Regions from separate parts of the Kitasatospora herbaricolor genome, predicted to be linked through region 2. Evidence: riboswitches for the same ligand, from Rfam matches in the RefSeq annotation. Region 2 holds a riboswitch; the other holds the start of a gene.
The links. A riboswitch is a leader RNA that binds a small molecule or an ion and turns the genes downstream of it on or off. The one in region 2 is predicted to bind glycine.
Positions count from the first base shown of each region.

Region 1: it holds a riboswitch for glycine, as region 2 does, so the genes downstream of both, gcvT (glycine cleavage system aminomethyltransferase GcvT) here and gcvP (aminomethyl-transferring glycine dehydrogenase) in region 2, are expected to answer to the same signal.

Region 1 covers NZ_JAUSVA010000002.1:5,947,406-5,962,435, forward strand. Annotated here, with positions in the region: gene J2S46_RS26290 (L,D-transpeptidase) at 221-1,486, shown strand; gene J2S46_RS26295 (ATP-binding protein) at 1,634-2,173, shown strand; gene J2S46_RS26300 (hypothetical protein) at 2,569-2,898, opposite strand; gene J2S46_RS26305 (ATP-binding protein) at 2,895-3,368, opposite strand; gene J2S46_RS26310 (helix-turn-helix domain-containing protein) at 3,617-4,468, shown strand; gene J2S46_RS26315 (DUF397 domain-containing protein) at 4,465-4,671, shown strand; gene J2S46_RS26320 (L-serine ammonia-lyase) at 4,761-6,143, opposite strand; gene glyA (serine hydroxymethyltransferase) at 6,336-7,604, opposite strand; gene gcvH (glycine cleavage system protein GcvH) at 7,735-8,112, opposite strand; gene gcvT (glycine cleavage system aminomethyltransferase GcvT) at 8,282-9,403, opposite strand; glycine riboswitch at 9,613-9,715, opposite strand; gene J2S46_RS26340 (enhanced serine sensitivity protein SseB C-terminal domain-containing protein) at 10,061-10,858, shown strand; gene J2S46_RS26345 (enhanced serine sensitivity protein SseB C-terminal domain-containing protein) at 11,049-11,957, shown strand; gene J2S46_RS26350 (ABC transporter permease) at 12,495-13,493, shown strand; gene J2S46_RS26355 (ABC transporter substrate-binding protein) at 13,583-15,030, shown strand, end outside.
Region 2 covers NZ_JAUSVA010000002.1:1,837,548-1,852,577, forward strand. Annotated here, with positions in the region: gene J2S46_RS08385 (dienelactone hydrolase family protein) at 1-537, shown strand, start outside; gene J2S46_RS08390 (MFS transporter) at 667-1,935, shown strand; gene J2S46_RS08395 (HAD domain-containing protein) at 2,122-2,655, shown strand; gene J2S46_RS08400 (CPBP family intramembrane glutamic endopeptidase) at 2,748-3,536, opposite strand; gene J2S46_RS08405 (glutamate-cysteine ligase family protein) at 3,777-5,282, opposite strand; gene J2S46_RS08410 (hypothetical protein) at 5,650-6,222, shown strand; gene J2S46_RS08415 (DUF5999 family protein) at 6,551-6,742, shown strand; gene gcvP (aminomethyl-transferring glycine dehydrogenase) at 6,915-9,815, opposite strand; glycine riboswitch at 9,920-10,051, opposite strand; glycine riboswitch at 10,053-10,155, opposite strand; gene J2S46_RS08425 (PRC and DUF2382 domain-containing protein) at 10,382-11,734, shown strand; gene J2S46_RS08430 (MFS transporter) at 12,010-13,491, shown strand; gene J2S46_RS08435 (DNA polymerase IV) at 13,698-15,030, opposite strand, start outside.

The sequences.
Region 1 (15,030 bases), 4.1 Mb from region 2:
TCGCCCCCCTGCCCGCCGGACGGCCCCTGCCGGCCCGACCGGCCCGCTTCCGGCAGGTCCGTTCCGGGCCTGGTCCGGGCCTGGTCCGGGCCGGTCCGGGGGCGGTTCCCACCCGTCCGGCAACGGTTCCCCACCCCTGCGGTAACGGTCGGGAGACGGGCGCAACTTTTCCCGATCGGACGGCGTGTACTCAGCTGGGGATCAAGGGAGGGAGTCGGCCGTGGAGTCGATACGCAGGCCCGTCGGGTCGATACGCAGGGCAGCGGCCGTCGCGGTGCTGGGCGGTGTGCTGGTGCTGACCACCGCGTGCGGCGGGGGCGGCGGGGCGGCCGGCAGCGGTCAGCAGCCCCCCGCGGGGGCGGCACTGGGCGGGGCCGGCGGAGCGGGCGGAGGCGCCTCGGCGCCGGCCGGCGCGAGGTCGGAGCAGCCGCAGCCGAAGGTCTCGGCGGCGGTGCTGGACATCACCCCGAAGAACGGCGCCGAGGGCGTGGCCCCGGGCGCGCTGCGGGTCTCGGTGGCTGGCGGCAGGCTCACCGCCGTCAAGGTCACCGACAAGGACGGCCGGGAGGTACCGGGGGCCGCCACCGCCGACGGCGCCGCCTGGACACCGGCCGCGCCGCTGGCCGTCGGCACGGCGTACCGGGTCAGCGCGCAGGCGTCCGACCCGGCCGGGGTGCCGGCCACGGCGGAGAGCGGCTTCACCACCCTGACGCCGCAGAGCGAGGCCTCGCCCACCGACAACATCTCCGACGGCGAGACCTACGGGGTCGGGATGATCCTTTCGGTGGCCTTCGACAAGGACGTGAAGAACAAGGCCGAGGTGGCGAAGGGCATCACCTTCGAGACCGACAACGGCACCGTGGTCAAGGGCCACTGGTTCGGCGACCGCCGGCTGGACCTGCGCCCCGAGGCGTACTGGAAGCCCGGCACCAAGGTCACCGTGCACTACCGGCTGAAGAGCGTGGAGATCGCGCCCGGCGTGTACGGCGGGGTGGACCGCGACGAGCCGTTCACCATCGGCCGCTCGCAGGTCTCCACGGTGGACGCGAACACCCACGAGATGACCGTGGTGCGGGACGGCCAGACCTCCGTCATCCCGATCACCTCGGGCTCGCCCGAGCACCCGACCTGGAACGGGACGATGGTGATCTCCGCCAAGGAGGGCGTGGTGAACATGCGTTCCAGCACCCTCCCGGGGATGACCGGCGAGCCGTACGACCTGATGGTGCCGCACTCGATGCGGCTCACCGACACCGGCACCTACGTGCACGGAAACTACTGGGGCCACTCCTTCGGCGAGGACAACACCAGCCACGGCTGCGTCGGCCTGCAGGACGTGAAGGGCGGCGGCGCCGGCACCGTGGCGGGGAAGTTCTACGACTCCTCGCTGGTCGGCGACGTGGTCACGGTGCAGAACTCCAAGCGCGGCCAGGTGGAGCCGGACAACGGCCTCAGCGGCTGGAACCTGCCCTGGGGATCCTGGTAGCGGACGGCGTGCGGCCACTGCCGGGCTCCCCTCGCGGGGTGCCCGGCAGTGCTGTTTCGGAGGCTTGCTGTCGGCATATGCCCCTCGAATAGTGATTGTTTGCTCATTGTCCGTACGCGGCCGCATGCGTTCCGCAATGATGGGCACATGGCGGGATGGGGCGAAGCGGAACAGTCATCACATCCTGGGTCCGGCCTGCTGGGTGACGCCCCGTCGGAGAACCGGCCCCTGGCGCTGGCAGCCCTGGAGCGGCTCAGTCCGACCGAGCTGGAGCAGGTGTACTTCGGCCGGATGTGCGAGCAGGACGGGTCCGACGAGGTGGTGCTGCCCTCCCGGCCCCAGTCCGCCTCGGTGGCCCGGCGGCTGGTCCTGTCCGTCCTGCAGTCCTGGGGTCTGCACCAACTGCTGGAAGCCGGGGAGCTGTTGGCCGGCGAGCTGATCGCGAACGCCGTCCGCCACGCCGCCGGCCGTACCATCGGCCTCCAGGTCCAGCGCCGGGCCGGCTGGCTACGGGTGGAGGTCCGGGACTCCTCGCGGGCCCTGCCCTGCCGGATCGTCGCCGAGCCCGGCGGCGAGGCCGGCTACGGCCTCCAGCTGGTCGACGACCTGGCGGACCGCTGGGGCGCCGACCTGCTGCCGCGCGGCAAGGCCGTCTGGTTCGAGCTGAAGATCCGCGAGCGCGGCTGACACCGTCGGCGGAAGTGTTGTTCGTCCCGCCCCGGAAACCACGCAGGGCCCCCGTCGCCGTGGTGCGGCGTGGAGGCCCGTGCAGGTCATCGCGCCGGTCAAGGGGGTGCGTACCGCGCGATGGGGACGGCCGTGCCAGGTCGGGGTCGGCCGTGGTTCGCGTCCGGGGCGTCGTCACGCCCCGGACTGCTTCGACTATCGCATGCGTCTCAGGATGTGAGCAAACCGGACAGCTTGGAATGGAAGGTTTGTAACCTAGTTCACCTTTGCTGCGCGCATGAACTCGCATGCAGGCCTTTGATTGTTCACCGTCGGCGGGGTGGCTCGGCCGCCGGTGGGCGGCTGCTCTTCCCCGGCGCTGCGGCGTGATCCGTGGAGGCTGCTCGGTGGGCCGGTCACAGCATGGGGTGCGTCGTCGGGCGGGGGCGGGCCCGGTCGTCCCCGCCCGGGCGGATCAGGACGGAGTGCAGGCGGCCGTCCATCCGCAGGGTGAGGGTGAGCGACCCGTCCCGGACGAGGAACTCGCGGACCCGGGCGGCGGCCCCGCGCCGGGTGAGGAAGTACTCGAAGGCGTCGGACTGGTCGGCCCCGAGCGGGAGTTCACGCAACGAGCGCCAGAGCGCGGCGAGGGCGTCCGGGAGGTGCTGGAACCGGGCGGGGGCGGCCACGTCCTCGATCTCGACGTAGACCGCTCCGTCCGCGTCAGGGCCGGGGCAGGAGGTCATGCGGCGCTCCTGCGGGCGGTCGGGGTGCTGGAGGGAGCCGGGGCGACCGTGCACCAGACGGCCTTGCCGATGCCGCTCGTACGGGCCTGGCAGCCCCACTGGTCCGACAGGTGGCGCACCAGCCACAGTCCGCGTCCGGATTCCTCGTCCGGTGCGGGCAGGGCGACGGCCGCACCGGTGTCGAGATGGTGGTCGCCGGGGTCGTGGACCTCGATCCGCAGCCGTCCCTCGGTGAGCGCGAAGTGGACCATGATCAGGCGGTCGGGCGGTACATGGGCGTGCTCGATGGCGTTCGTGACCAGCTCGCTGAGCAGCAACTCGCCCACCTCGACGTAGTGTTCGCCGCCCTCGTGCCGGGAGAGGAAAGCGCCCAGCAGTCGGCGGGCCGCCCTGGCGGATCTGCGGCGGCGCGGCAGCCAGCAGGTCTGTTCGGTGACGGCGGACGGGGTGGGGTGGAGGGTTTCGGGCATGGCGGAGCCCCTTTCGGGTGTGCCTGGACGGACGGGCCTGGTGGCCTGGAACGGGCATGGGGATGCCCGGTGGCCTGTCGCGCTCGACTACTGCGTGTCGAGCAGTGGACTACTGCGAGTAGCATGCTCCGCTGAAGGCTCGTCGTGCAAGTGCTCCTCTCAAGCAATTGCACGAAGGGAGAAGCGACTCGGCCCTTGGAGGGGGTGGCAGACTGTGTATCGAGGCGACCTGTTGGGGATGGTGACGAGTGGACAGTCCGACCGTGCTGCGGCGTAGGCTCGGCACCGAGCTGGGCAAGTTGCGCGCGGCGAGCAGGATGGCTGCCAAAGACGTTGCCGCCACGCTGGGTTGGTCCGCTTCCAAGTTGAGCAGGATCGAAAGCGGCAGCGTGCCCTTGCAAGATCGCGATGCGGCGAGGCTTCTTGCTCACTATGGAGTCGACGATCCGGCAGAGGTGAAGCAGTTCATCAACCTGGCCCGGCAGAGTCGACAGCAGGGCTGGTGGCACGCCTACGGTGATGCGCTTCCTGACTGGTTCAGGGCCTACATCGGACTTGAAGCCGACGCCACGAAGATCGAGACATTTCAATGTGAGCTGGTGCCCGGGCTGTTGCAGACCGAGGACTATGCCCGGCAGGTCATCCGAGCGATGAATCCCGGAGAGGCCTCAGAGGACATCGAGCGCAGGGTGGCGCTGCGCATGGAGCGGCAGCAGATTCTCGATCGACCTCAGCCGCCGCGCATTTGGGCGATCATCGGGGAGGCTGTCATGAGGCGCCAGGTCGGCGATCCCTCGCAGATGAGTGGTCAGCTCCATCACATGGCGGACATGGCCGAGGGCCGGCCCAACATGACGATTCAGGTGCTGCCGTTCTCGGCAGGCGCACATGCTGCCATGGGCTCCTCGTCCTCCATCCTTTCGTTCAGTGATCTTCCCGGACGTGTGGCCTACTCCGAAGTCACAACCATCAGTATCTATACCGAGCGGGAGTCGGAGATCGCACGTCATGAGGACACGTTTCTCCGTCTCATGGCGTCGTCGGTCCAGCCGGAGAAGTCAGTCTCTTGGTTGAGGGAAGTCGCAGAGGAGTACAAGTGAAACAGGGCGACCTTGGTATCAAGTGGCACAAGAGCACCTACAGCAACGGCCAGGGAGAGTGCGTTGAGGTCGCTGACGGGCTTCCCGGAGTGGTACCCGTCCGCGACTCGAAGGACCCCGAGGGTCCGGCACTGCTGTTCCGCGCCGAGGCCTGGTCGGCCTTCGTCGCCGGGGTCAAGGCGGGCGATCTCCCGGCCGTCTGACGGGCCTCACGCCAGTGGCGGGGCCCACCGGGACGAACCGGTAGGCCCCGCCACGGTGTGAGGCTGTCACGCGCCGCCGCGTCGGCCGGTCAGCACTCGATGACGTTGACCGCGAGGCCGCCGCGCGAGGTCTCCTTGTACTTGACCTTCATGTCGGCGCCGGTCTCCTTCATGGTCTTGATCGCCTTGTCGAGGGAGACGTGGTGGCGGCCGTCGCCGCGCAGTGCCATCCGGGCCGCCGTGATCGCCTTGACCGAGGCCATGCCGTTGCGCTCGATGCACGGGATCTGGACCAGGCCGCCGACCGGGTCGCAGGTGAGGCCGAGGTTGTGCTCGATGCCGATCTCGGCGGCGTTCTCGACCTGCTCGGGGGAGCCGCCCAGGACCTCGGCGAGGCCGCCGGCCGCCATCGAGCAGGCCGAGCCGACCTCGCCCTGGCAGCCGACCTCGGCGCCGGAGATCGAGGCGTTCTCCTTGAAGAGCATGCCGATCGCACCGGCCGCGAGCAGGAAGCGGACGATGCCGTCCTCGTCCGCGCCGGGGATGAAGTTGATGAAGTAGTGCAGGACGGCGGGGATGATGCCCGCCGCGCCGTTGGTCGGGGCGGTGACGACGCGCTGCCCGGAGGCGTTCTCCTCGTTCACCGCCATCGCGTAGAGGGTCACCCACTCCATCGCGTTGGCCGGCCCTATGCCCTCGGCCCGCATCGCCCGGGCGCCGGAGGCCGCGCGGCGGCGGACCTTCAGGCCGCCCGGCAGGATGCCCTCGCGGGACATGCCGGCGGCGACGCACTCCTGCATCACCCGCCAGATCTCCAGCAGCCCGGCGCGGATCTCGGCCTCGCTGCGCCAGGCCTTCTCGTTCTCCAGCATCAGGCCGGAGATCGACAGCCCGGTCTCCCGGGTGAGGCGCAGCAGTTCCTCGCCGGTGCGGAAGGGGTAGCGCAGCGCGGTGTCGTCCGGCTTCACGCGGTCGGCGCCGATGGCGTCCTCGTCGACCACGAAGCCGCCGCCGACCGAGTAGTAGGTCTTCTCCAGCACGGGCACGCCGTCGGCGTCGTACGCGGCCAGGGTCATCCCGTTGGCGTGGTACGGCAGCGAGCGGCGGCGGTGCAGGATCAGCTGGGTGTCGGTGTCGAAGGCGATCTGGTGGGCGTCGGCCAGGTCGTGGCCGAGCAGCCGCAGCTGCTTGGTCGCCCTGATCCGCTCGACGTCCAGTTCGGCCTGGTCGACGTCGACGGTCCGGGGCGAGTTGCCCTCCAGGCCGAGCAGGACGGCCTTGGGGGTGCCGTGGCCGTGGCCGGTGGCGCCGAGCGAGCCGAACAGTTCGGCCCGGACGGCGGCGGTCTGGGCCAGCAGCCCCTCGGACTTCAGGCGGCGGGCGAACATCCGGGCCGCCCGCATGGGGCCGACGGTGTGGGAACTCGACGGGCCGATGCCGATGGAGAAGAGGTCGAAGACGCTGATGGCCACGGGGGGACGTCCTTGTCTGGTCTCGTGGAAGGACAAGCGGGTACACGCGTCGGGGCACCGCGCGCCACGTTCCAGTGTGCGCGGTGCCCCGGGGTTTCGGGAGGCTCGGCGGGTGCGTGCCGGGACTCACGAGAGGTGAAGCGGGCCCTGCAGATGAGGGCCGTGCAGCTTCGGGCCCTGCTGCTTCGGGTCCTACAGGTTCGGGTACAGCGGGTACTTCGCGGCCAGCGCGCTGACCCGGGTCTTCAGGGCGGTGGCCTTGGCCTCGTCGAAGGTCGGCAGCAGCGCCTCGGCGATGATGTCGGCGACCTCGCGGAAGTCCTCGGCCTGGAAGCCGCGGGTGGCGAGCGCCGGCGTGCCGATCCGCAGGCCGGAGGTGACCATCGGCGGACGCGGGTCGTTCGGGATCGCGTTGCGGTTGACCGTGATGCCGACCTCGTGCAGGCGGTCCTCGGCCTGCTGGCCGTCCAGCTCGCTGTTGCGCAGGTCGACCAGGACGAGGTGGACGTCGGTGCCGCCGGACAGGACGGACACGCCGGCCTCGGTGGCGTCCGACTTCAGCAGGCGCTCGGCGAGGATCTTGGCGCCGGCCAGGGTGCGCTCCTGGCGCTCCTTGAACTCCTCGGAGGCGGCGACCTTGAACGCGACGGCCTTGCCGGCGATCACGTGCTCCAGCGGACCGCCCTGCTGGCCGGGGAAGACCGCGGAGTTGATCTTCTTGGCGTACTCGGCCTTGGAGAGGATCACGCCGCCGCGGGGGCCGCCGAGGGTCTTGTGGGTCGTGGTGGTCACCACGTCCGCGTACGGCACCGGGTTGGGGTGCAGGCCCGCGGCCACCAGGCCGGCGAAGTGCGCCATGTCGACCATGAGCAGCGCGCCGACCTCGTCCGCGATGCGGCGGAACTCGGCGAAGTCCAGCTGGCGCGGGTAGGCGGACCAGCCCGCGATGATCAGCTTGGGCTGGTGCTCCTTGGCGAGGCGCTCGACCTCGGCCATGTCGACCGTGTTGGTCTTCTCGTCCACGTGGTACGCGGCCACGTTGTAGAGCTTGCCGGAGAAGTTGATCTTCATGCCGTGGGTCAGGTGGCCGCCGTGCGCCAGGCTCAGGCCCAGGATGGTGTCGCCCGGCTGGATCAGCGCGAACATCGCCGCGGCGTTCGCCTGCGCGCCCGAGTGCGGCTGGACGTTCGCGTGCTCGGCGCCGAACAGCGCCTTCACCCGGTCGATGGCGATCTGCTCGGCCACGTCGACGTGCTCGCAGCCGCCGTAGTAGCGACGGCCGGGGTAGCCCTCGGCGTACTTGTTGGTCAGCACCGAGCCCTGGGCCTCCATGACCGCCACCGGGGCGAAGTTCTCGGAGGCGATCATTTCCAGGGTGGTCTGCTGACGGTGCAGCTCGGCGTCGACCGCGGCGGCGATCTCCGGGTCGAGAGCGTGCAGGGACTGGTTGAGGACAGTCATGGTGTGGTCTTCCCGTCATGGGGCAGCCGCGCGCAGCTCGTCGGCCGCGGGGACGGCCGGGCGGCGGGCGGGAGCGGGCAAGGGGCCGGGCGGGGGCGGCCGCCGCGCTGCGGCCGCCCCGTCGGGGGACTCAGCCGCCGGTGAGGGCGGTGTACTCGTCGGCGCTCAGCAGGTCCGCGGGCTCACCGTCGAGCCGGACCTTGAACAGCCAGCCACCCTCGAAGGGGGCGGAGTTCACCAGGGCCGGCTCGTCGATGACGGCCTGGTTGACCTCGACGACCTCGCCGGTGGCGGGGGAGTACAGGTCGCTGACCGACTTGGTGGACTCAAGCTCGCCACAGGTCTCACCTGCGGTGACGGTGTCGCCGACCTCGGGCAGCTGCACGTAGACGATGTCACCGAGGGCGTCCGCCGCGTGGGCGGTGATGCCGATGGTCGAGACACCGCCCTCGGCGGCCGTCAGCCACTCGTGCTCCTTGCTGAACTGCAGGTGCTGGGGGTTGCTCATGGCGTCATTCTCCAGGATGGGAAGCAGTCGGTGGAAATGCGGGGTCGCCGGATCGGCCCGGCGGCCCGGACAGGGGTGACGGTGGGTGACCGCGCTCACGCGGGCGGGCGCCCGCACCGGCGTGCGGGCCCGGCCGCGCGGCCTCGGCGGTGCGGACCGGTGACGGGCCTCAGCGGGCGCGCTTGTAGAACGGCAGCGCGACCACCTGGACGGGCTCGTGCTTGCCGCGCACGTCCACCGCGACGGTGCCGCCCGGCGTCGCGTGCGCCGCGTCCACGTAGGCGATCGCGATCGGCCTGCCCAGCGTCGGGGACGGCGCACCCGAGGTGATCCGGCCGATCGGGGCGCCCTCGGCGTCCACCACCGCGTACTCGGCCCGCGGCACCCGCCGGCCCTCGGAGACCAGGCCGACCAGCACCCGCGGCGGGTTCGTCTCCGCCTCGGCGGCCGCCTGCTCCAGCGCCTTGCGCCCGACGAAGGCGCCGCCGTTGGTGGTCTTGTCGAAACGCACCACCCGGCCCAGGCCCGCGTCGAACGGCGTCAGCTCGGTGTTCAGCTCGTGCCCGTACAGCGGCATGCCCGCCTCCAGGCGCAGCGTGTCCCGGCAGGACAGGCCGCACGGGACCAGGCCGACGCCCTGCCCCGCCTCGGTCAGCGCGTTCCACAGGTGCTCGGCGTCGGCGGGGGCCGAGAAGATCTCGAAGCCGTCCTCGCCGGTGTAGCCCGTCCGGGCCAGCCAGACCTGCTTGCCGGCCACGGTCGCGGGCAGCAGCGCGTAGTACTTGAGGCCCGGCAGGTCGGCGTCGGTGACGGAGGCCAGGATGCCGTTCGCCTCCGGACCCTGCACGGCGATCAGCGCGTACGCGTCGCGGTCGTCGCGCACCACCGCGTCGAAGCCCTCGGCGCGGGCGGTCAGCGCGTCCAGCACCACCTGGGCGTTGGAGGCGTTCGCGACCACCATGTACTCGTCCTCGGCGGTCCGGTAGACGATCAGGTCGTCCAGGATGCCGCCGTCCTCGGCGCAGATCATGGTGTAGCGGGCGCGGAGCACGCCCAGCGCGGAGATGAAGCCGACCAGCGCGTGGTCCAGCAGCTCGCCCGCCTGCGGGCCCGAGACGGTGATCTCACCCATGTGCGAGAGGTCGAACAGGCCGGCCTTCGTCCGGACGGCGAGGTGCTCCTCGCGCTCGCTGCCGTAGCGCAGCGGCATGTCCCAGCCGGCGAAGTCGGTCATGGTGGCGCCGAGGGCGCGGTGCAGCGCGTCGAGCGCGGTGAGACGGGGGGACGACATGGCCTGTACTCCTTGGGCTGGGCACTCAGGTGAGCGCACGCCGGACCGGCCCCGACGGGGACCTGACCTGCGCGCGGGCATGCGGCGGCTGGGTCTCCCCATCTGTCGTCACAACCTGAGAGCTTCACCGCGCGCTGCCCTGGGGACAGCATGGCGGCTTGCACCGTGGGTGGGCGCACGGCAGGGCCGTGTCCGCTTTCCAGATGTGCCTCGCCCGTGCGGTAGGGGTGCCTGAGAGATTCCGGGGAGGACTTGCTCCTTCGGCGCCGGCCGTACCCCAGGGGGCACTCCGGACTCTCCCGCGCGGGTTCGAGCGGCCTGTATGGAGTTGGGCGCCCCGCCGAAGCGACTCACGGGGACGGGCACATCATGGCATGCCGGGCGGTGGGTCTTAAAGGCTCGCTCGTGGTCGTGGCCTCCGGCCGGCCGGGGGTCCCGGGAATCCGCGGGTCCGCCGGCCGGTGCGGGCACGGACCGGTTTCCGCGGCCCTGGGCCGCCGCCCGGCCGTGCTGCGAAGCGGCGCGGGGGCTGTTCGTACGCGGGGCTCGTAGGCGGGACGTGGAGGCCTCCCCTTGATCCCGTGCGCCCGGTCCGGCGGGGGGACGGGCCGATAGGCTGGGAGGCCGGCGGCTAGAGATGGGGCGGTACAGGGGCGTATGGGTTACCCGGCGGAGGAGACGCAGGCATGGGGCGGGCCGGAGGCGGCGCCGCCCGGGGGGAGCTGGCCCGCCAACGAGCTGGAGCAGGTGCTCACCGCCGCGCTGGGCGACCCGGGTGCCACGCCGCGGGTGATCGAGGTGCTGGCGCGCAGCCAGGTCTGGATCCCCCTGCCGGCCGGCGCCGACCCGCAGGGGCAGTCGCTGGACCTGCCGACCATCGAACTGGCGGGCGCGCCGTACGTCCCGGTGTTCTCCTCCCAGGAGCAGTTCCTGCAGCACGCCCCCGGGCTGGCCTTCGCGGTCGCCCCGGTGTGGGAGTTCGCGCGGGGGTTGCCGCTGGGGCTGGGGATCGCGGTCAACCCGGACGCGCCGGTGGGCATCCCGGTGCCGCCGGCCGGGGTGGCCGAATTGCGCCGCGGGCCGCGGGAGGACCGCTGGGACACCCAGACGGACGCCGGTGCCGGTGGCCGGGTGGCGCTGCGGGAGCCCGCGCCGGAGGAGGAGCCGTTCGCCTTCCTCTCCGCGGCGGCCGCCGAACTGGCCGCGCTGCCGGGGGTGCTGACGGCACGTCGGGCGCTGGCCAGCGTGGAGGGGGAGCCGACCGTCATGTTCGTCGGGGTCCAGCTCGACCAGGCCTGGCCGGCCGACCCGGGCGCGGTGAACGAGGCGCTCGGGCGGGCGCTGGGAACCGCGCCGCTTCCCGGTGGCGTCCACCTCGTGCTGCTCGACCTCGTGGACGACCCGGTGGTCGAGTGGCTGCTCGGCCGGGTACAGCCCTTCTACACAAGGATGTGACCGGCGGGGTCGGGGCACGTCGGCATGGCGACTGTCCGCAGCGCCCCATAGGCTGCGTCCGGACACCCCGGGACGGACACCCCTGCCACACCGGCGGCGGCAGACCAGGAAGAGGGCTCGAAGTGGGCGAGCGGGGCGAGCGCGCCGGCAGAAGGTGCGCGTTTCGCGTGGCGGCCATCGAGGTGGGCGTATGAACGCGGCAGCGGCCGGCGGCGGAGCACCGGGGCCTTGGGGCCCGCCTCCCGCGGCGCGCCCCGGGGGTGACCCGGGGGCGCTGGAACGCGCCCTGCGCGAGGTCGCGCCGGAGCGGTACGAGGCGTACGAGGGCATGCTGCGGGCGCTGGCCGAGGGCCAGGTCTGGATGCTGCTCTGGCACGGTTCCGCGGGCAGCCCGGACGCGCAGTACGGGAACATGGACGTCTCCGGGCACGGGTACGCGCCCGCGGTCACCTCGCCCGAGCAACTGGCGTCCAGCGGCTGGGCCCGCGGGCACGAGGTGATCTCCGGGCAGGAGATCGCCGCCTCGCTGTACCGCACCCGCTGGGGCCTGTGGCTGAACCCGCACGCCCCCGGCGGCGGTGTCGGCATCCCCTGGGCGGACCTGCGGCGGATCGCGGCGGGTCTGGACCGGCTGCCGGCCGGGCCGCTGCACCTGAGCGAACCGCAGGTCCAGGCACCGCAGTTCTACGGGCTGCTGGAGCACCAGGCGCTGGAGGTGCGGGCCGTCCGGGCGCTGCGCCGGGCCTGGGTGCGTCCCGCCGTGGGGGAGCCGTACCTGGCGATCGGACTGGAACTGTACGACACCTCGCCGCCGGCGGTGGAGGCGGTCCGGGCACTGATGCAGCGGGCGATCGCGGTGGCCCCCGAGGGGCTCGCGGTGTCGACCGTGGCGATGGGCGACGAGTACGACCCGGTGGCGATGTGGATGCGGGCCAACGCGCGCCCGTTCTTCGACCGGGAGGCGGCCGGCCGGCCGCCGGTGGCCCCGTACCCGGCCCAGGCGTACCCGCCGCAGGCCTCGTACCCGTACGGCACCCAGCCACCGCCGGCGGGCCCGGGGTGGCCGCAGCAGCCGTGGCCGGGCTATCCGGGCCGCTGAGGTCCGGGCGCCGCAATTCCCGTCCTGTACGGCCACGAAACATTCATTTCGCACCCGACCGGCCTGATGTCATGTCAGGCCGGTCGTGACGTTCCCAGGGGCATTCGCCAGCCATTTTCGTCATTGATCTTGACATGCATGTAACAGATATGTGAAGAAGCGTATGCGGCTCCTGAGGCTGTGCATGCCCACAGATCACAGTTGGGCATCCTTCGGTTGTCAGGGCTGGCGCAAGCCCGGGGGGATGGCAGAGAGTTCTGCGCAATGCAGTGCTCGCACCGGGCCCCACAAGGGCGAACGCGCACGCAGACCGAATGATCCGCGCGACGCCCATCCCGCACGGAGCACCTCAGCACCCCGTTCCGCTGTCTTCCGCACCGCCGTACCGCCGATCCGGCGACCAGCACCACCGCACCGATGCAAAACGCACCAGTAGCGCAACCCGCTCACGCAGTCCCGACCCGGACCGGGTCGGAACACCTCGCGCGACCGGGCACCGTGGGCCGGCCACCGTCGGCGAGGGGACCGAACTGACTCATGACCACACCCATCGACACCACCGGATCCGCCGGCCCGGCCGAGACCGGAGCGGCACCCGCAGCGGCGCCGGTCAAGAAGATCGAAGGCCGTTCCCCGGGCAGAATCGCCTGGGACCGCCTCAAACGCGACAAGGTCGCCCTCGCGGGCGGCGTCGTGGTGATGCTGCTGATCCTCGCCGCGCTGTTCGCGCCGGTGCTCAGCTCGCTCTTCGGGCACCCGGTCGACGAACCGCACCCGGATCAGATCAACCCCGAACTGGGGCTGCCCAAGGGCGCGTTCGGCGGCATCAGCGGTGACTTCCTGCTGGGTGTCGACCCCACCTTCGGCCGGGACGTCTTCAGCCGGATCCTCTACGGCGCCCAGATCTCGCTGCTGGTGGCCTTCCTCGCGGCCGGGGTCTCGGTCGTCATCGGCGTCCTGATGGGCGTCGCGGCCGGCTACTTCGGCGGCTGGATCGACTCCGCGATCAGCCGGGTCATGGACGTCCTGCTCGCCTTCCCCCAGCTGCTGTTCTCGATCGCGCTGGTCTCGGTGATGCCCAACGACCTGCTCGGCCTGAGCGGCAGCGGCGTCCGGATGGCGATCCTGATCCTGGTCATCGGCTTCTTCGGCTGGCCCTACATCGGACGCATCGTCCGCGGCCAGGCCCTGTCGCTGCGCGAACGCGAGTTCGTCGACGCGGCCCGGAGCCTCGGCGCCGGCCCGGTGCACATCCTGCTGCGCGAGCTGCTGCCCAACCTGGTCGCCCCGATCCTCGTCTACACGACGCTGATCATCCCGACCAACATCCTCAGCGAGGCGGCGCTCAGCTTCCTCGGCGCGGGCGTCAAGCCGCCCACGCCCTCCTGGGGGCAGATGCTCTCCCAGGCCACCAAGATCTACCAGGTGGACCCGACCTACATGGTCGTCCCCGGTCTCGCGATCTTCATCACCGTGCTCGCCTTCAACCTCTTCGGCGACGGGCTGCGTGACGCGCTCGACCCCAAGGGCAACTGAGCCCCTTCAGACCCACCCCCCACACCAGGGGACAGCACCCCCCTCGGCGGACCGATCGGGCCCGCACATCTTCAGGAGGAACCGTACTCATGACGCGTAACCGGACGCTCGCCGCCGCTGCCCTGGTGGCCACCCTGGCGCTCACCGCGACCGCCTGCGGCGGCTCGAAGGGCGGCGGCAGCAGCGACGCCAGCAAGGGTGCAGAGGGCGGCTTCAACGCCGCGGTCGGCAAGGTGCTCAACCCTTCGGACAAGAAGGGCGGCACCATCAACCTGTGGACCAGCACGGACGCCGACTCCTGGGACCCGGGCCGCGCCTACTACGCCTCGGTGTGGAACTTCCAGCGCTACTACGCCCGCACCCTGCTGACGTACGACTCCAAGCCCGGCAAGGACGGCCTCAAGCTCGTCCCCGACCTCGCGGCCGCCCAGCCGGAGATCGCCGCCGACGGCAAGACCTACACCTTCAAGCTGAAGGCCGGCCTGAAGTTCGAGGACGGCTCGCCGATCACCTCGAAGGACATCAAGTACGGCATCGAGCGCATCTTCGCCCAGGACGTCATCAGCGGCGGCCCGACCTACCTGATCCAGTCCCTGGACCAGGGCCAGGACTACAAGGGCCCGTACACCGACGCGGACCCGAACAAGCTGGGCCTGAAGACGGTCGAGACCCCGGACGACACCACCATCGTCTTCAAGCTGGCCAAGCCGGACTCGTCCTTCCTCTACCTGCTCGCCATGGGCAGCGCCTCCCCGGTGCCGCAGAAGCTCGACACCGGCTCCAAGTACGGTGACAAGCCGGTCTCCTCGGGCCCGTACAAGTTCAAGTCGATCGAGCCCGGCAAGTCCGTCGAGCTGGTCCGCAACGAGAACTGGGACCAGGCCACCGACACCGTCCGCAAGGCCCTGCCGGACACCGTCAAGCTGACCATCACCACCAACGCCGACGACATGGACGCCCGTCTGCTCGACGGCTCGGCCGACATCGACTTCAGCCAGACCGGCCTCTCCCAGGCCGCCGGCGCCAAGGTCCTCACCGACCCGAAGCTCAAGGCCAACACCGACGACGCCTACAACGGCTTCATCCGCTACATCTCGGTGGTGCCGAAGGTCGCGCCGTTCGACAACGAGCACTGCCGCAAGGCCGTCCTCTACGCGGCCGACACCACCGCCCTGCAGACCGCCCGCGGCGGGTCGACGGCCGGCTCCACCTACGGCTCCATGCTGCCCCCGAACATCCTCGGCTCGGACGACTACGACCCGTTCGGCTTCACCAAGGGCAAGCCCAACGTGGAGAAGGCCAAGGAGGAGCTGAAGCTCTGCGGCAAGCCGGAAGGCTTCAAGACCAACATCGCGGTCCGCGGCAACAAGGAGAAGGAAGTCAACTCCGCCGTCGCCCTGCAGAGCGCGCTGAAGGCCATCAACGTCGACGTCACCGTCGACCAGTACGACGGCAAGCTGATCGCCTCCGAGATCGGCTCGCCGAGCGTCGTCGCGACCAAGGGCTACGGCCTGATCGTGATGGGCTGGGCCGCCGA
Region 2 (15,030 bases):
GCGGCCGAGGGCTTCGTCGCCCTCGCCCCCGACCTCTACGGTGGCGCCACCACACACGACCGCGCCGAGGCCGCCCGCATGAAGCGCGACCTGCCGGCGGAGCGCGCCGCACGGGACCTGCGGGGCGCCGTCGACCTGCTGCTCGGACATCCCGCGGTGGTCGGGGACGCGATCGGCGTGGCCGGCTTCTGCATGGGCGGCGGCCTCGCCCTGGTGCTGGCCGCACAGGAGGGCGACCGGGTCGCCGCCGTGGTGCCCTTCTACGGACTGCCGCCCGACCCGGAGTACGACTTCCGCGGGCTGACCGCCCATGTGCTGGGGCACTACGGCGAGCTGGACCACTCGATCCCGGTGACCGCCGTGGACGAGGCGGCGATCCGGATCGGGGAGGCCACCGACCGCCGCCCGGAGATCCACTTCTACCCCGCCGGGCACGCCTTCATGAACGACGAGAACCCCGGCGGCCACTACGACGCCCTGCAGGCGCGGATCGCCTGGCGGCGGACCCTCAGCTTCCTGTGGGGGCATCTCGGCTGATCGCGGGCGCCGGGCCCCGCGGGCCGGCCCCGAACAGGCCGCCCGAGCAGGTCAACCGAGCAGGCCACCCGATCGGCAGGACCAAATATCGGTTAGACACCTGACCGGACAGCCGTCATAGTCGCGCACGTGCACAGCGAAACCCCCCTCCCCCGCCGCTTCGCCTGGGCCGGCCGCAACTACCGCATCCAGACCGCCGCGACGGTGGTCAGCGGGCTCGGCAACGCCGGTGCGCCGATCGCCACCGCCTTCGCCGTCCTCGCCGTCGGCGGCTCGACCACCGAGATCGGCTACGTCACCGCGGCCCGGCTGGTGCCACTGGTCCTGCTGCTCCTGGTCGGCGGCGCGCTCGCCGACCGGCTGCCGCGCCACCACGTGATGGTCGCCGCCAACGCCTTCAACGCCGTCTCCCAGGCGGTCCTCGCCGCCCTGGTGCTGACCGGCACGGTGCGGCTCTGGGAGCTGGTGCTGCTCTCGGCCGCCGGCGGCGCCGGGCAGGCCTTCTACGGGCCGGCCTCCGGTGGCATGATCATGCAGACGGTGGCCCCGGAGCACGCCTCGCACGCCTTCTCGGTCTACCGGATGGCCATGAACGCGGCCCAGATCGGCGGTGCGGCCCTGGGCGGCGCCCTCACCGCCACCGTCGGCGCCGGCTGGGTGCTCGCCGTCGACGCCGGCTGCTTCCTGGCCGCCGCCGCCCTGCGGGTGCTGCTGCGGGTCGAGCCCGCGGCGAAGCAGCCGCAGGGCAGCGGGATGATCCACGAACTGCGCGAGGGCTGGACGGAGTTCGCCTCGCGGCGGTGGCTCTGGGTGATCGTGCTGCAGTTCTCCGTCCTGATGGCCTGCGTCAGCGCGGTCGACGCCGTGTACGGACCGATCGTCGCCGAGACCCGGCTGGGCGGGGCCCGCGACTGGGGTTTCGCCCTCGCCGCCGACGGCGCCGGGCTGGTGCTCACCGGCCTGCTGATGGCGCGTTGGCGCCCCCGCCGGATCCTGCTGGTCGGCAACTACGGCGTCTTCCTCTTCGCACTGCCCGCGGCCGCCCTCGCGGTGGCCGCGCCGCTGCCGCTGCTGGCGGTCGCGATGTTCCTCTCCGGCGGCGGGGTCACCGTCTTCGGGGTGAACTGGATGATCGCGCTGCAGCAGGAGATCCCGCCGGAGCTGATGTCCCGGGTCTCCGCGTACGACGCCTTCGGCTCGCTGGCCCTCGCCCCGGTCGGCACCGCCCTGGCCGGCCCGGCCGCCGGGGCGCTGGGCACCGGCGGCGCGCTCTGGACCTGCGCAGCCGTCACCGTCCTGCTCAGCGTCCTGGTCCTGGCCGAACCGCAGGTCCGCCGGCTGAGCCGGCGCACGGCCGCCCCGGTGGAGACCGCCGCCACGCCGGCACCGGTCGGCTGAACGGGCGGTCCGTCGCCGGAGGACCGGCCGGCGACGGACCGTCCGAGGGACGGACGGACGAGCGCTGCCGTCCCGGTCGGTGTCCCGCGCTTGCGCTGCGCCGCCCCGCCCCGGCGGGGCAACCGGCGGTCGGCGGCGCGCGTCCGGACGGGTGAGGACGATGTCGAACCCCCGGGGGGGCGCCCCATGCCGAAACCTCTGCTGTTCCTGGACGTCGACGGGGTGCTCAACCCGGCCGCACCCCACCCTGACGCGGGCTTCGAGGCCCACGCCCTGCTCGGGTACCGCGTGCTCCTCTCCGCCCGGCACGCCGACTGGCTGCGCGAGCTGGCCGGCGGCTACCAGCTGGTGTGGGCCACCACCTGGGAGGAGGAGGCCAACCGGCATCTCTCACCGCTGCTCGGCCTGCCGGAGCTGCCGGTGGTCCGCTTCACCGGGTACGTCCCGCAACCGGGCGACCCGCGCGTACCGCTGATGCAGCTGATCTCCGGTCGCAAGTGGCCACCGATCCTCCGGTACGCGCGGGGCCGGCCGTTCGCCTGGGTCGACGACGTCATCCCCGGCCGGCTGGTGCGCCGGGCGCTGCTTCGCCGGGATCGCCTGCTGCTGCCGGTCGACCCCTTCCACGGGCTGGAGCGCCGGCACGTCGATCGCCTGCTGGCCCGGCCGCCCCGGGCCGGGCTGCTCCCGGGACGTCGCCTCGGCGGGGCGTCCGCCTGACGGGCCGACGCCGGCGGGGCGTCGACCGGAGCCCGCCGGGCCGTGGCCGGCGGCGCGCGTCCGGAGGGGTGACGGACGTCGGCCGTCCGGGCTCAGCCGGTCGGCAGCCAGCTGACGTGACCGGCGAGCAGGGCGTAGCCCACGAAGGCCACCGTGTCGATCAGCGCGTGGGCGGTCACCAGCGGCATCACCCGCCCCCACCGGCGGTAGGCCAGGCAGAAGACCACCCCCATCACCATGTTGCCGACCAGCCCGCCGACCCCCTGGTAGAGGTGGTAAGAACCGCGCAGCACCGAGCTGGCGATCACGATCGCCGGCCAGCTCCAGCCGAGTTGGCCGAGCCGTCGGATCAGGTACCCGAGCACGATGACCTCTTCGAGGATCGCGTTCTCCCAGGCCGAGGCGACCAGCACCGGGATCCGCCACCACACGTCGGGCAGCCCCGAGGGAGCGACCGTCAGGTTGTAGCCGGCCGCCTGGGAGATCAGGTAGAGCGCCAGGCCGGAGCCGCCGATCGCGGCGGCCACGGCGGTCCCCCGGCCGAGGTCGCGCAGCTTCTGGGTCAGGTCGAAGCCGAGGACGCGCAGCGAGGTGCCCTCGCGGACCAGCAGGTAGCCGACCAGGACGACCGGCATCAGGCCGCGCCCGATGTAGTAGAGCTGCCAGGCCAGGTCCAGCCAGGGCCGGCCCGGTGCGCGGGACCCGTTGAGGGTGGCGACCTGCTGGCCGAGCGCGAGCGGCTGGGTGAGCGAGCCGGCGAAACTGATCAGGGCGCTGAGGCCGCTGGCACCCAGCGAGAGGCCGAGGACGATCAGCAGTTCGGCGCCGAGCAGCCGGCGGGTCAGGGGCAGGCGCCCGGGCTCGGTCGAGACGGTGCTCACGGCGGCTCCAGCGGGCGGGCTTCGCCCCGGGGTCGGCCGACCGCCGGGGCGATCATCCTTCCATACGGGCGCACGGCCCCATCGGACCCGCCCCGCGCGGTGGCGGCGCCCCTCCCTGCGCGCGGGCGCGCGGCGCCCCTCGCACCTCGGCCGACGACGGCCCTCGCGGACTGCCGCGGCACCGGCCCCCGGCCCCTCTCCCCGTGACCGGGGGCCGCTGGCCGCTGGCCGCTGGCCGGGTCAGCCGACCGGCCAGGTGTGCACGGGCTCGCCCCCGCGCATGTACTCGACATAGCGCCGGGTCATCGCCGCCAGGGCGGCCGGCCGGTCCATCCCGAAGCGTTCCCGCAGCTGGTGGAAGGTCGCGCTCTGCCAGGCCGCGCCGTTGGTCCGGCGCAGGCAGCGCTGCTCGATGATCCCGAGGTAGCGGTCCCGGTCGGCCGGCTCCACGCCCCACTCGTCCAGGCCCTGGTGGGCGAGCGGGAGCAGCTCGTTCAGCACCAGGTCGACGGCCGGCACGGCGGTCACCCCGCCGCCGCGGCCGCCCCAGCCCGCCCGCGGCCACTGCAGCACGGCGTCGATCCCGTGCCGCGCGGCGTTGTGGAAGTTCTCGTCGGCCTGGATGAAGGGCAGCCTGGTCCAGATCGGCCGGGGCTGTTCGGCCAGCACCCGGACCAGTCCGTAGTAGAAGGCGGCGTTGGCCAGCGTGTCGGCGACCGTCGGCCCGGCCGGCAGGACACGGTTCTCGACCCGCAGGTGCGGCACGCCGTCCGCGATGTCGTAGACCGGCCGGTTCCACCGGTAGATGGTGCCGTTGTGCAGGCGCATCTCGGCGAGCTTGGGAATCCCGCCGGAGGCCAGCACCTTGACCGGGTCCTCGTCGTCGCAGATCGGCAGCAGCGCGGGGAAGTACCGCAGGTTCTCGGCGAACAGGTCGAGCGCGGAGTCGACCCAGCGCTCGCCGAACCAGGTGATGGGGCGGACGCCCTGCGCCTTGAGCTCCGCCGAACGGGTGTCGCACGCCTGCTGGAACAGCACCGGGCGGGTCTCCCGCCACAGCTCCCGTCCGAACAGGAAGGGCGAGTTGGCACCCAGCGCGACCTGCGCCGCGGAGAGCGCCTGGGCGGCGTTCCAGACCGAGGAGAACCGCTCGGGGGTGACCTGGAGGTGCATCTGCAGCGAGGTGGCGGCGGCCTCCGCGACCATGGTGACCGACTCCAGCTGGAGGCGTTCGACCCCTTCGATGTCCACCGCGATGTCCTCGCCGCGGGCGGCCAGGATCTGGTCGCTGAGCAGGCTGTACCGCTGGTTGTGGGACATCGACTCCAGGCCGGTGTGGTCGTGCTCCAGGGTCGGCAGGATCCCGATCATCACGATCCGGGCGCCGGCCTCGGCGGCCTTGCGGTCGGCGTAGCGCAGGCCGGTGTCGATCTCCTCGCGCAGTTCCTCCAGCACATGGCCGGTGAGCCGGTGCGGGGCGATGTTGACCTCGATGTTGAACTGACCGAGTTCGGTCTGGAAGTCGCTGGAGGCGATCGCGCCGAGCACCTGTTCGTTGCGCATCAGCGGCTGACCCTGCTCGTCCGCCAGGTTGAGCTCGATCTCCAGCCCCATCACGGCCCGGGGCCGGTCGAAGCGGTTCTCGCGCAGCATCCGTTCGAGCACGTCGAGACAGGACTGGAGCTTGCGGCGGTACATCTGCCGGTCCGACAGGTCCGCGCGCGTGGCCACGACCTTCTCGCCCATGGGTCCCCTCCTCTAGGCCGACCGTGCAAGCATCATGCCCATCCCGAAGATCGATACCCGACGGGGTCGAACGTCGTACGAAGCAAGGAAACTGACGCTCCATCAGTCGAATACCGACTTGCCCTGCACAACTGAACGTGATAAACAGGTCACCCTGCGCACCTGTTCGAGTAGAATTCGCACTGCGCTCAAGCCCGGCCTGCCACCGCTCCGACGTCGACGACGACACCGGGGCCCCCTACGGTGGCGGCCGCGCCCGCACCGCGATCACGCACAACCGGACACGGCCCAGGTCCCGTCACACCAGACACGCCACGCCGGTATGCCGCACTCGCACGCCGATCTCTCACGGAGAGGCGACCCCGCCATGACATTGCAGACCCCCCAGCCTCCGCCCAGCGCCCTGCGCGCCGTCCTGGCGGCACTCGATTCGGAGACCGCGCTGCGCCAGCCGGCCGCCGCCGCGCTGCGCCGTCCCCACGGCACCCTGCTGCCCGCGCACCCGCTCGCGGTGCACGTCCTGGACGGCCCCCGGCCCCGACTGACGGCCGCGCGCCGGACGGGCTGGCGGTTCCTGATCAAGGACGGCAGCGAGGTGGCGGCGGCGGCCGAGGTGGTCCAGGGCGTCGAGGGGCACACCTTCTCGCACTTCACCGCCGGCCCCTACCTGGACTCGACGGTCCGGGCGCTGCGGCAGGCCTGGCAGCTCGCGCAGACCTCGCGCGCCCGGCACCAGCCGCGACTGCTGACCTTTCCCGGGCAGTACGCCACCGCGCTGTGGCTGCACGCACCCGACGCGGCCCCGGCGTCCGACCTGCTGATCCCGCTGGCCCCGGCGCCGCTGGGGGTCACCGCGCACCGCGCCTACCCGGCGACGGACCTGCTGGCGCTGCTCGCCGCCCCCGCTCCGGCCAAGCCGATGGTCCTCGGGGTCTCCTGACACCCCGATGCTCCGGACGGGTCATCCCGGGTAGCCCGATCGGGCCATGCCCGGCATGGCCCGTCCGGCATTTATTTCTGCTCCGCGCCATCTGAATGGGTGATCTATGCGCGGGAGTTGTGGCGCATGTCACCAAATTGCTGCGCGAAGGCCGACGGAAGCCGACACTGGGACCCAGCGTGGAAGGACCACCTGTCCTACCCACAGAATCGCCGGCTCACACCTGGGCCGGCGGGACAGGATCCGGCTACCGCGGCGGCTCCCGGCGGACTATCCCGACGGCAACCGCATCACGGGGAGGATCGCAAGCGAAGCGAGGGTACGACCCATGTGCCAGCACCGTCCGGAATGCCCTTCGGCCGACTCCGAGGACCGCGAGGCCGCCGCGACCGTGGCCTGCCACCCCGAGCAGGGGTGGAGCCTCCTCTGCAACGGCGTCCTGCTCTTCGAGGACACCGGCGAACTCCTGCCCGACGGCCGGGTGATCGCCCCGCGCCGCCCCCTGGCCTTCGCGGCCTGACCGGCGCCGCACCGTACGGCGGGACTCCCCGCCCGTGCGGCAGGACAGCCCGGCGGCGTGGCGCGGAGCCCCGCGGCGGGTACGGCGAGCAGCAGCGGGCCCCGGCGGATCGAATCCGCCGGGGCCCGCTGCTTCGTACCGGGTCAGCTCACGCCCGCGGGCGCGGCACCGGTCAGGCGCCGTACTCGTCCATCGGCGGGCAGGAGCAGACCAGGTTGCGGTCGCCGTAGGCGCCGTCGATCCGGCTCACCGGCGGCCAGTACTTGTCCGCCGGGTTCACGCCCGCCGGGAAGACCGCCTCCTGGCGGGAGTAGCCACGGGCCCACTCGCCGGCCAGGGTGGCGGCGGTGTGCGGGGCGCCGCGCAGCGGGTTGTCCTCCGCGGCCCACTCGCCCGAGCCGACCTTGTCGATCTCCCCCCGGATCTCGATCATCGCGGCGCAGAACCGGTCGATCTCGTGCAGGTCCTCGGACTCGGTGGGCTCGATCATCAGCGTGCCGGCCACCGGGAACGACATGGTCGGCGCGTGGAAGCCGTAGTCGATCAGGCGCTTGGCGATGTCGTCCACCGTCACGCCCGTGTCCTTGGTGAGCGGGCGGATGTCGATGATGCACTCGTGCGCGACCAGCCCGCCGGGGCCGGTGTAGAGCACCGGGAAGTGCGGCGCCAGCCGCTTGGCGATGTAGTTGGCGTTCAGCACCGCGACCTGGGTCGCGTGCTTGAGGCCCTCGCCGCCCATCAGCCGGACGTACGACCAGGAGATCGGCAGGATCGCGGCCGAGCCCCACGGCGCGGCGGAGATCGGGCCGACGCCGGTGGCGGGGCCCGCCTCGCTCTGCAGCGGGTGGTTGGGCAGGTACGGCGCCAGGTGGGCGCGGACGGCCACCGGGCCGACGCCCGGGCCGCCGCCGCCGTGCGGGATGCAGAAGGTCTTGTGCAGGTTCAGGTGCGAGACGTCCGCGCCGAACTTGCCCGGCTTGGCCAGGCCCACCAGCGCGTTGAGGTTGGCGCCGTCCACGTACACCTGGCCGCCGGCCTCGTGCACGGCCGCGCAGATGTCGGTGATGGTCTCCTCGAACACGCCGTGCGTGGACGGGTAGGTGACCATCAGGACGGAGAGCTGCTCGCGGTGCTGCTCGATCTTGGCGCGCAGGTCGTCGACGTCCACGTCGCCGTCGACCAGCGTCTTGACCACGACCACCCGCATGCCGGCCATCACGGCGGAGGCCGCGTTGGTGCCGTGCGCGGAGGACGGGATCAGGCAGACGTCGCGGCCGGTGTCGCCGTTGGCGTGGTGGTAGGCGCGGACGGCCAGCAGGCCGGCCAGCTCGCCCTGCGAACCGGCGTTGGGCTGGATGGAGACCGCGTCGTAGCCGGTCACCTCGACCAGCTGCTGCTCCAGCTGGCGGATCAGGGTCAGGTAGCCCTGGGCCTGCTCGATCGGCGCGAAGGGGTGCAGCTGGCCGAACTCGGGCCAGGTCACCGCCTCCATCTCGGTGGTCGCGTTGAGCTTCATGGTGCAGGAGCCCAGCGGGATCATGCCCCGGTCCAGCGCGTAGTCGCGGTCCGACAGGCGGCGCAGGTAGCGCAGCATGGCGGTCTCGGAGCGGTGGCTGTGGAAGACCGGGTGGGTGAGGTACTCGTCCTCGCGCAGCAGCGCGGCGGGCAGCGCCTCGGCGCTCTCGTCGATCTCGGCCTGCGGCACGCCGAAGGCGGCCCAGACGCCGGCCAGGTGCTCGCGGGTGGTGGTCTCGTCGCAGGACACCGAGATCAGGTCGGCGCCGTCCTGGTGGACGTTGATGCCCCGCGTGCGCGCGGCGGCGGCGATCTCGGCGGCCCGGCCCGGGACGCGGGCGGTGACGGTGTCGAAGAACGCGTCGTGCAGCAGCTCGACGCCCCCGGCGCGCAGCCCGGCCGCGAGCGCGGCGGCGTAGCGGTGGGTGCGCCGGGCGATGTCGGCCAGGCCGTCGGGGCCGTGGTAGACGGCGTACATCGAGGCCATCACGGCCAGCAGGACCTGCGCGGTGCAGATGTTGCTGGTGGCCTTCTCGCGGCGGATGTGCTGCTCACGGGTCTGCAGCGCCAGGCGGTAGGCGCGGTTGCCGTCGGCGTCGACCGAGACGCCGACCAGGCGGCCGGGCAGCGAGCGGGCGTACTCGGCGCGCACGGAGAGGTAGCCGGCGTGCGGGCCGCCGAAGCCCATCGGGACACCGAAGCGCTGCGAGGTGCCGCAGGCGATGTCGGCGCCGAGCGAACCGGGCGACTTCAGCAGGGTGAGCGCCAGCAGGTCGGCGGCCACGGCGACGACGGCGCCGAGCCCGTGGGCCTGCTCGATCAGCGGCTCCAGGTCGCGCACCACACCGGTGGCGCCCGGGTACTGCAGCAGCACGCCGAAGACACCGCGCTCGGCGATCTCGGCCGGGATGCCCGCGGAGAGGTCGGCGACGACCACCTCCACACCGGTCGGCTCGGCCCGGGTCCGGATGACGGCGACGGTCTGCGGCAGGGTCTCGGCGTCGACCAGGAACACCCCGCCCTTGACCTTGGTGACCCGGCGGGTCAGCGCCATCGCCTCGGCGGCGGCGGTGCCCTCGTCGAGCAGCGAGGACCCGGAGGTCGGCAGGCCGGTGAGGTCGGAGACCACGGTCTGGAAGTTGAGCAGCGCCTCCAGGCGGCCCTGCGAGATCTCCGGCTGGTACGGGGTGTAGGCCGTGTACCAGGCCGGGTTCTCCATGACGTTGCGCAGGATCACCGGCGGGGTGAAGGTGCCGTAGTACCCCAGGCCGATCATCGGCGTGAGCACCTGGTTGGCGGCCGCCAGCTCGCGCAGCTCGGCGAGGACCTCGGCCTCGCTGCGGCCGGCCGGCAGGTCGAGGCCGTCGATCGAGCGGATCGCCTCGGGCACGGCCGCGGCGGACAGCTCGTCCAGCGAGCCGTAGCCCACGTGGGCGAGCATCTTCTCCTGGGCCCCGGAGTCGGGGCCGATGTGGCGGGTCTCGAAGGGGCTGGCCTGCTCAAGCTCGGTGAGGGTCGCGGAGCTGAGCGGGCGACCGGCGTTCGGCTGGGCGTTCATGATGGTCGAGGCCTCCTGGTCACGGACCGGCGGGGGCGCGCACGCCGGTCGGCCGTGACCGCTGCGGACAGCGGGCCGGCCCTGGCGAACGAACCCAACAGGCCTCCCCCTCTGTCATCGGGACCTGAGAGCTTCGCCCGCGCGGGATGCCTGAGCACCCCGTCGGCTTGCACCGTCGGTGAGGGTGGTGGCCGTCGGCTCCCTCGCCGGCGGTCCTGCCCTGCTTTCCAGAGTGACCTATCCCACACGGTACGGATGCCTGAGAGATTCCGGGGAGGAGTTGCTCCTTCGGCGCCCCCGCCGGCGTCTCGTCGGCCGGGGACTCTCCCGAGCGGGCTCGGCGGTCGCGCCCAGGGTACCAGCGGGAGCCGCCCCGATCACGGGTGCGCCCCGGCTCCGGATCGGAGTACGCACTGGTCCGGGCGGGCGGACTGCCCGCCCGGACGGCGGCGCTCCGCTCGCAGGCGCCCGGTTCATGCCTTTTCGTATGAAGTGGCGGATGGGCCGGACCCTCCAGCCGTACCCCTGCGGGAGTTCCGCAGGAGCATCCGCACCGGAGGAATTGAGTGCAAACCGACATCGACCCCAGAGACCTGATCGGGCACCGGGCGGTCGACCGCAACGGCGACAAGATCGGCACCGTGGACGAGGTGTACCTGGACGACGCGACCGGCGAGCCCGAGTGGGCGGCCGTCCGGACGGGCATCTTCGGCCGCGACGCCTTCGTCCCGCTGACCACCAGCGAGTTCTCGGGCGAGGAACTGCGGGTCCCGTACGACAAGTCGCTGGTGAAGGACTCTCCGGACTTCGGCGTGGGCCAGCACCTCTCCCCCGCCCAGGAGCTCCAGCTGTACCGCTACTACGGGCTCGACACCCCGGCGGACAACCGCTCCGGCTCGGCCAAGGACACCGGCGCCGACGACCGCCCGGCGGACATGGACTTCGGCGCCGTACCCGGTACGGCGGGGACGGCGGCCGCCGGTGCGGCGGTGGCGGGCGGCGCGGCCGCCGCGACGGCGGGCCGGGGCAGCGAGACGCCCGCGCCGGAGAAGGCCGAGAAGCTGGAGAAGCTGGAGCGGCCCGTCGAGCCGCCCGCGGCGGGCGCGCCGGCCACCGCCGTCGGCATCGCCGCCGCCGCGCCCGAGCGCAGGTCGCCGGCCGCCGAGGAGACCAACGTCCGCACGGTGGGCGCCCCCGCGCCCACCGCCGGCCAGGCCGCCCCGGCCCCGATGTACGCCAAGCCGGCCGAGGCGGAGCCGCTCGCCGCTCCCGGTGCGGACGCCGCCACCTCCGCACCCGGCGGCCCGGTCGAGATCACCTGCCACGAGGAGCGGCTCGACATCAGCACCGAGTGGCAGGTGACCTACACGGCCCGGCTCCGCAAGTACGTGACCAGCGAGACGGTCGAGCGGCACGTACCGGTGGTGCGCGAGCGCGTCCGGGTGGAGCGGGTGCCGGTCACCGAGGGCGAGCGGGACGCGCTGACCCAGGAGGAGATCGCCGAGGCCGTGGAGGAGGTCACCCTGCGCGAGGAGCGGCCGGTGGTGCGCAAGTACCTGGTGCCGATCGAGCGGGTGCGGCTGGTGGTCGAGCGGTTCACCGAAGATCACGTGGTGCGCGAGGAACTGCACCGCGAGCACGTCGAGATCCAGGACGGCTCCACCGCCGGCGCCCCGGGCCAGGCATCCGCGCACGCCGCCCCGGCCGGCCACACCGCCCGGGCCTCACAGCCCGCCCAGGCCGCCTACTCCTCGGGCGGCACGGGCGCTGCCGCGTCCGGAGAGTCCTCGGCGATGCGGCCGGACTCCCCCGCCGACTCCCCCTCGGCCGTCCGGCCGACGGACAGCTCGGCGGCGGCGCCGGCCGCCGCACAGGCCGCCGCGCAGTCGCGCCCCGAGCCGCTGCGCACCCTGGGCTGAGCAGCTGGTCCCGAGGACGGGCAGGCCCCGGACCGTACGAGGTCCGGGGCCTGCCCGTCCTCGGCATGTCCGGACACCGCTGCCGCGAGGCATGACCGGCGGCGGGCCGCCGGCCCGGCAACGGACCGGACCGACCCGCTCCGGCCTGCACTTTGCCAAAGCTTCACCGATCGATATTTGACACAGTGAAGTATCTGCCGCCAAAGTTACTTCAGCTAGTTCACTTTCATTCGCCTGAAGCAACGTCCTCGGGCACACGTACTGGAGGAAGCACCGTGAGTGAGGCCCCACAGCCCACCACCGCGGCAGAGAAGCAGAGCAGTGCCCGGGTACTCCCTGCCCTGATCCTGGCGATGCTGGCGTTCAGCGTGGTGCAGACCGCGGTCGTCCCGATCCTGCCCTCGCTGGCCAAGGAACTGAACGTCTCCGGTTCCAACATCACCTGGCTGATGACGGCCAACCTGCTCTCGGCCGCCGTCCTCACCCCGCTGCTCGGCCGGTTCGGCGACCTGCGCGGCCGCAAGCCGATGCTGCTGATCTCGCTGACCGGGCTGGTCGCCGGCTCCGCCCTCGCGGTGAGCACGCACTCCTTCACCTGGCTCGTCGTGGCCCGCGTCCTGCAGGGCGCCGGCGGTGGCGTGCTGCCGCTCGCGATCAGCATCGTCCGGGACGAGCTGCCCAAGGAGAAGGTCACCGGCGGCGTCGCCGGGATCAGCGCCTCGATGGGCGTCGGCAGCGGCCTCGGCCTGGTGGCCACCGGCCTGCTGCTGGAGCACTGGAGCTACAAGTCCATCTTCTGGATGGGCCTGGTCTTCGGTCTGATCGCCGTCGCACTGGTGGCCCTGCGCGTCCCCAAGGACCCGGTCGTCGACACCGAGGGCGGGGCCGACCCGCTCGGCGCGATCACCCTGGCCGGCTGGCTCTCCGCCCTGCTCGTCGCCGTCAGCCAGGGCAACACCTGGGGCTGGACCTCCAACAAGACCCTCGGCCTGTTCGCCGTCGCCGCCGTGGTCGCCCTGATCTGGGGAATCATCGAGGTCAAGGTGAAGCACCCGCTGGTCGACATGTCGATGATGTCCCGCCCGGCCGTCGCCTTCACCAACCTGGCCGGTCTGCTCATCGGGTTCGGCATGTACGGCTCCTTCATGGTGATCAGCAACTTCGCCCAGACCCCCGAGCGGCTCACCCACTACGGCTTCACCGCCACCGTGCTGCACGCCGGTGTGATGCTGCTGCCGTCCGCGGTCGGCAGCATGGTCGCCGCCCCGCTCGGCGCCGTGCTGATCGCCCGTCGAGGACCGCGCCTGCCGCTGGTGCTCGGCGGTGTCCTCGGCGCCGTCGCGATGTCCTACCTGGCCATGCGGCACAGCCACGAGGGTGACCTCTACACCGCCTCGGCGATCTTCGGTCTGGGCATCGGCCTCGCCTTCTCCGCGATGCCGGCCTACATCAACGGCGCGGTCCCGGTCGAGCAGAGCGGCATCGCCAACGGCATGAACGCCGTGCTGCGCACCGTCGGCGGTGCCATCGGCACCGCCGTGATGGCCGCCATCCTGACCGGCGACACCATCCCGCGCCTGCCGGTCGCCCTGCCGACCCTGAACGCCTACCAGCACGCGTTCTGGACCGCCGCGGCCGTCTGCCTCGTCGCCGGCGCCGTGCCCTTCCTGATCCGCCGGATCAAGCCGGCCGCGCCCGCGGCCGACCTGGCCGACGCACCGAACTCCAGCCCCGTGCTGGTCAAGACCGACGCCTGACGAGGCGTCCTCCCCCGGGCCCAGGGACAGGGCGCGGGGGGACCGGGCCACCGGGGATCGACGAGGGCATCGCGATCACCCACGGCCCGGCCCGACACGCGGCCCCGCCCGGAACACTCCGGGCGGGGCCGCTCCGTCGTTCGCACCGCCCCGCCGGGGAAGCCGTGCCGGCCGCTTCACTCCTGCCGTCCTCACTCCTGCCTCCTTCACTCCTGCCGCAGCGGCAGCGGCCGGGCCGGCTCCAGCGCCGGATCGTCCACCAGGAACGTCCGCACCCGGCCCGGCCCGCTCCACGGCGTCTCGAACCGCACGGTCACCCGCCCGACCCCGCTGCCCTGCACCCACCCCGGCCCGTGCTCGGTGTGCGTCACGTCCTGCCCGGGCATCCAGCGCCGGACGGCGGGCACCTCGGCGTCCTCCCCGGCCTCCCCCGGCTCACCGGACGCCTCGGCCGGCTGCTCCCCCGGCGACGACCCGCCCGGCTCCGAGCCGTCCTCCGGCTCCGCCTCCCGCTGCTCGGCCTGCTCCCGCGCCGCCTCCCGCACGGCCTGCGCGAAGAGGTCCTCCTGGGTGTAGTCCGCCAGCTGCGAGACGCCGACGCCCAGCAGCCGCACCCCGCCGGTGACGTCGACCTGGGCCGCCAGCCGCCGCGCGGTGTCGGTGATCACCGTCTCGTCGTCGGTCGGGCCGCGCAGCGTCTCGGAGCGCGTCAGGGTCGAGAAGTCGAAGCGCCGTACCTTGAGCACCACCGTGCGGCCGGAGCGCCCGGCCGCGCGCAGCCGGCCGACGCAGCGCGCCGCCAGCACGTCCACCTCGTGCAGGATCCGGTCGCGGTCGGCCAGGTCCACCTCGAAGGTGTCCTCCACCGAGACGGACTTGGCGTCCCGGTCGGGCACCACCGGCCGGTCGTCCAGTCCCAGGGCCATCTGGAGCACGCCCGCGCCGTGCGCCCGCCCGAGCAGCTGCACCAGCTCCGCCTCGCCGGCGTCGGCCAGGTCCGCCACCGTGATCAGACCGGCCCGGCGCAGCACCTGCTCGGTGGCCGGGCCGACGCCCGGCAGCGCCCGGACCGACATCGGGCCCAGCACCGCCCGCTCCCGGCCGGGCGGGACGAGCACCAGCCCGTCCGGTTTGGCCTGCTCGGAGGCGATCTTCGCCATCAGCTTGGAGCCCGCCGCGCCGACCGAGGCGGTCAGCCCCGTCCGCCGCTCGATGTCGGCCCGGAGGTCCTCCGCCAGGGCCAGCACCAGGGCCGCGCCGTCGGAGGCCGCGGTGAGCGCGGGGCCGTACGGACCGGCCGCCAGGTCGACGAAGGCCTCGTCCAGGCTGAGCGGCTCGACCAGCGGCGACAGCTCCCGCAGCAGGCCCATCACCAGGTCGCTGACCCGGCGGTAGGCCTCGAAGCGGCCGGTCAGGAAGGCCGCGTTCGGGCACAGCCGCCGGGCCTGGGCCATCGGCATCGCGGAGTGCACGCCGAACTTGCGGGCCTCGTACGAGGCGGTGGAGACCACGCCCCGGCCGCCCAGACCGCCGACGAGC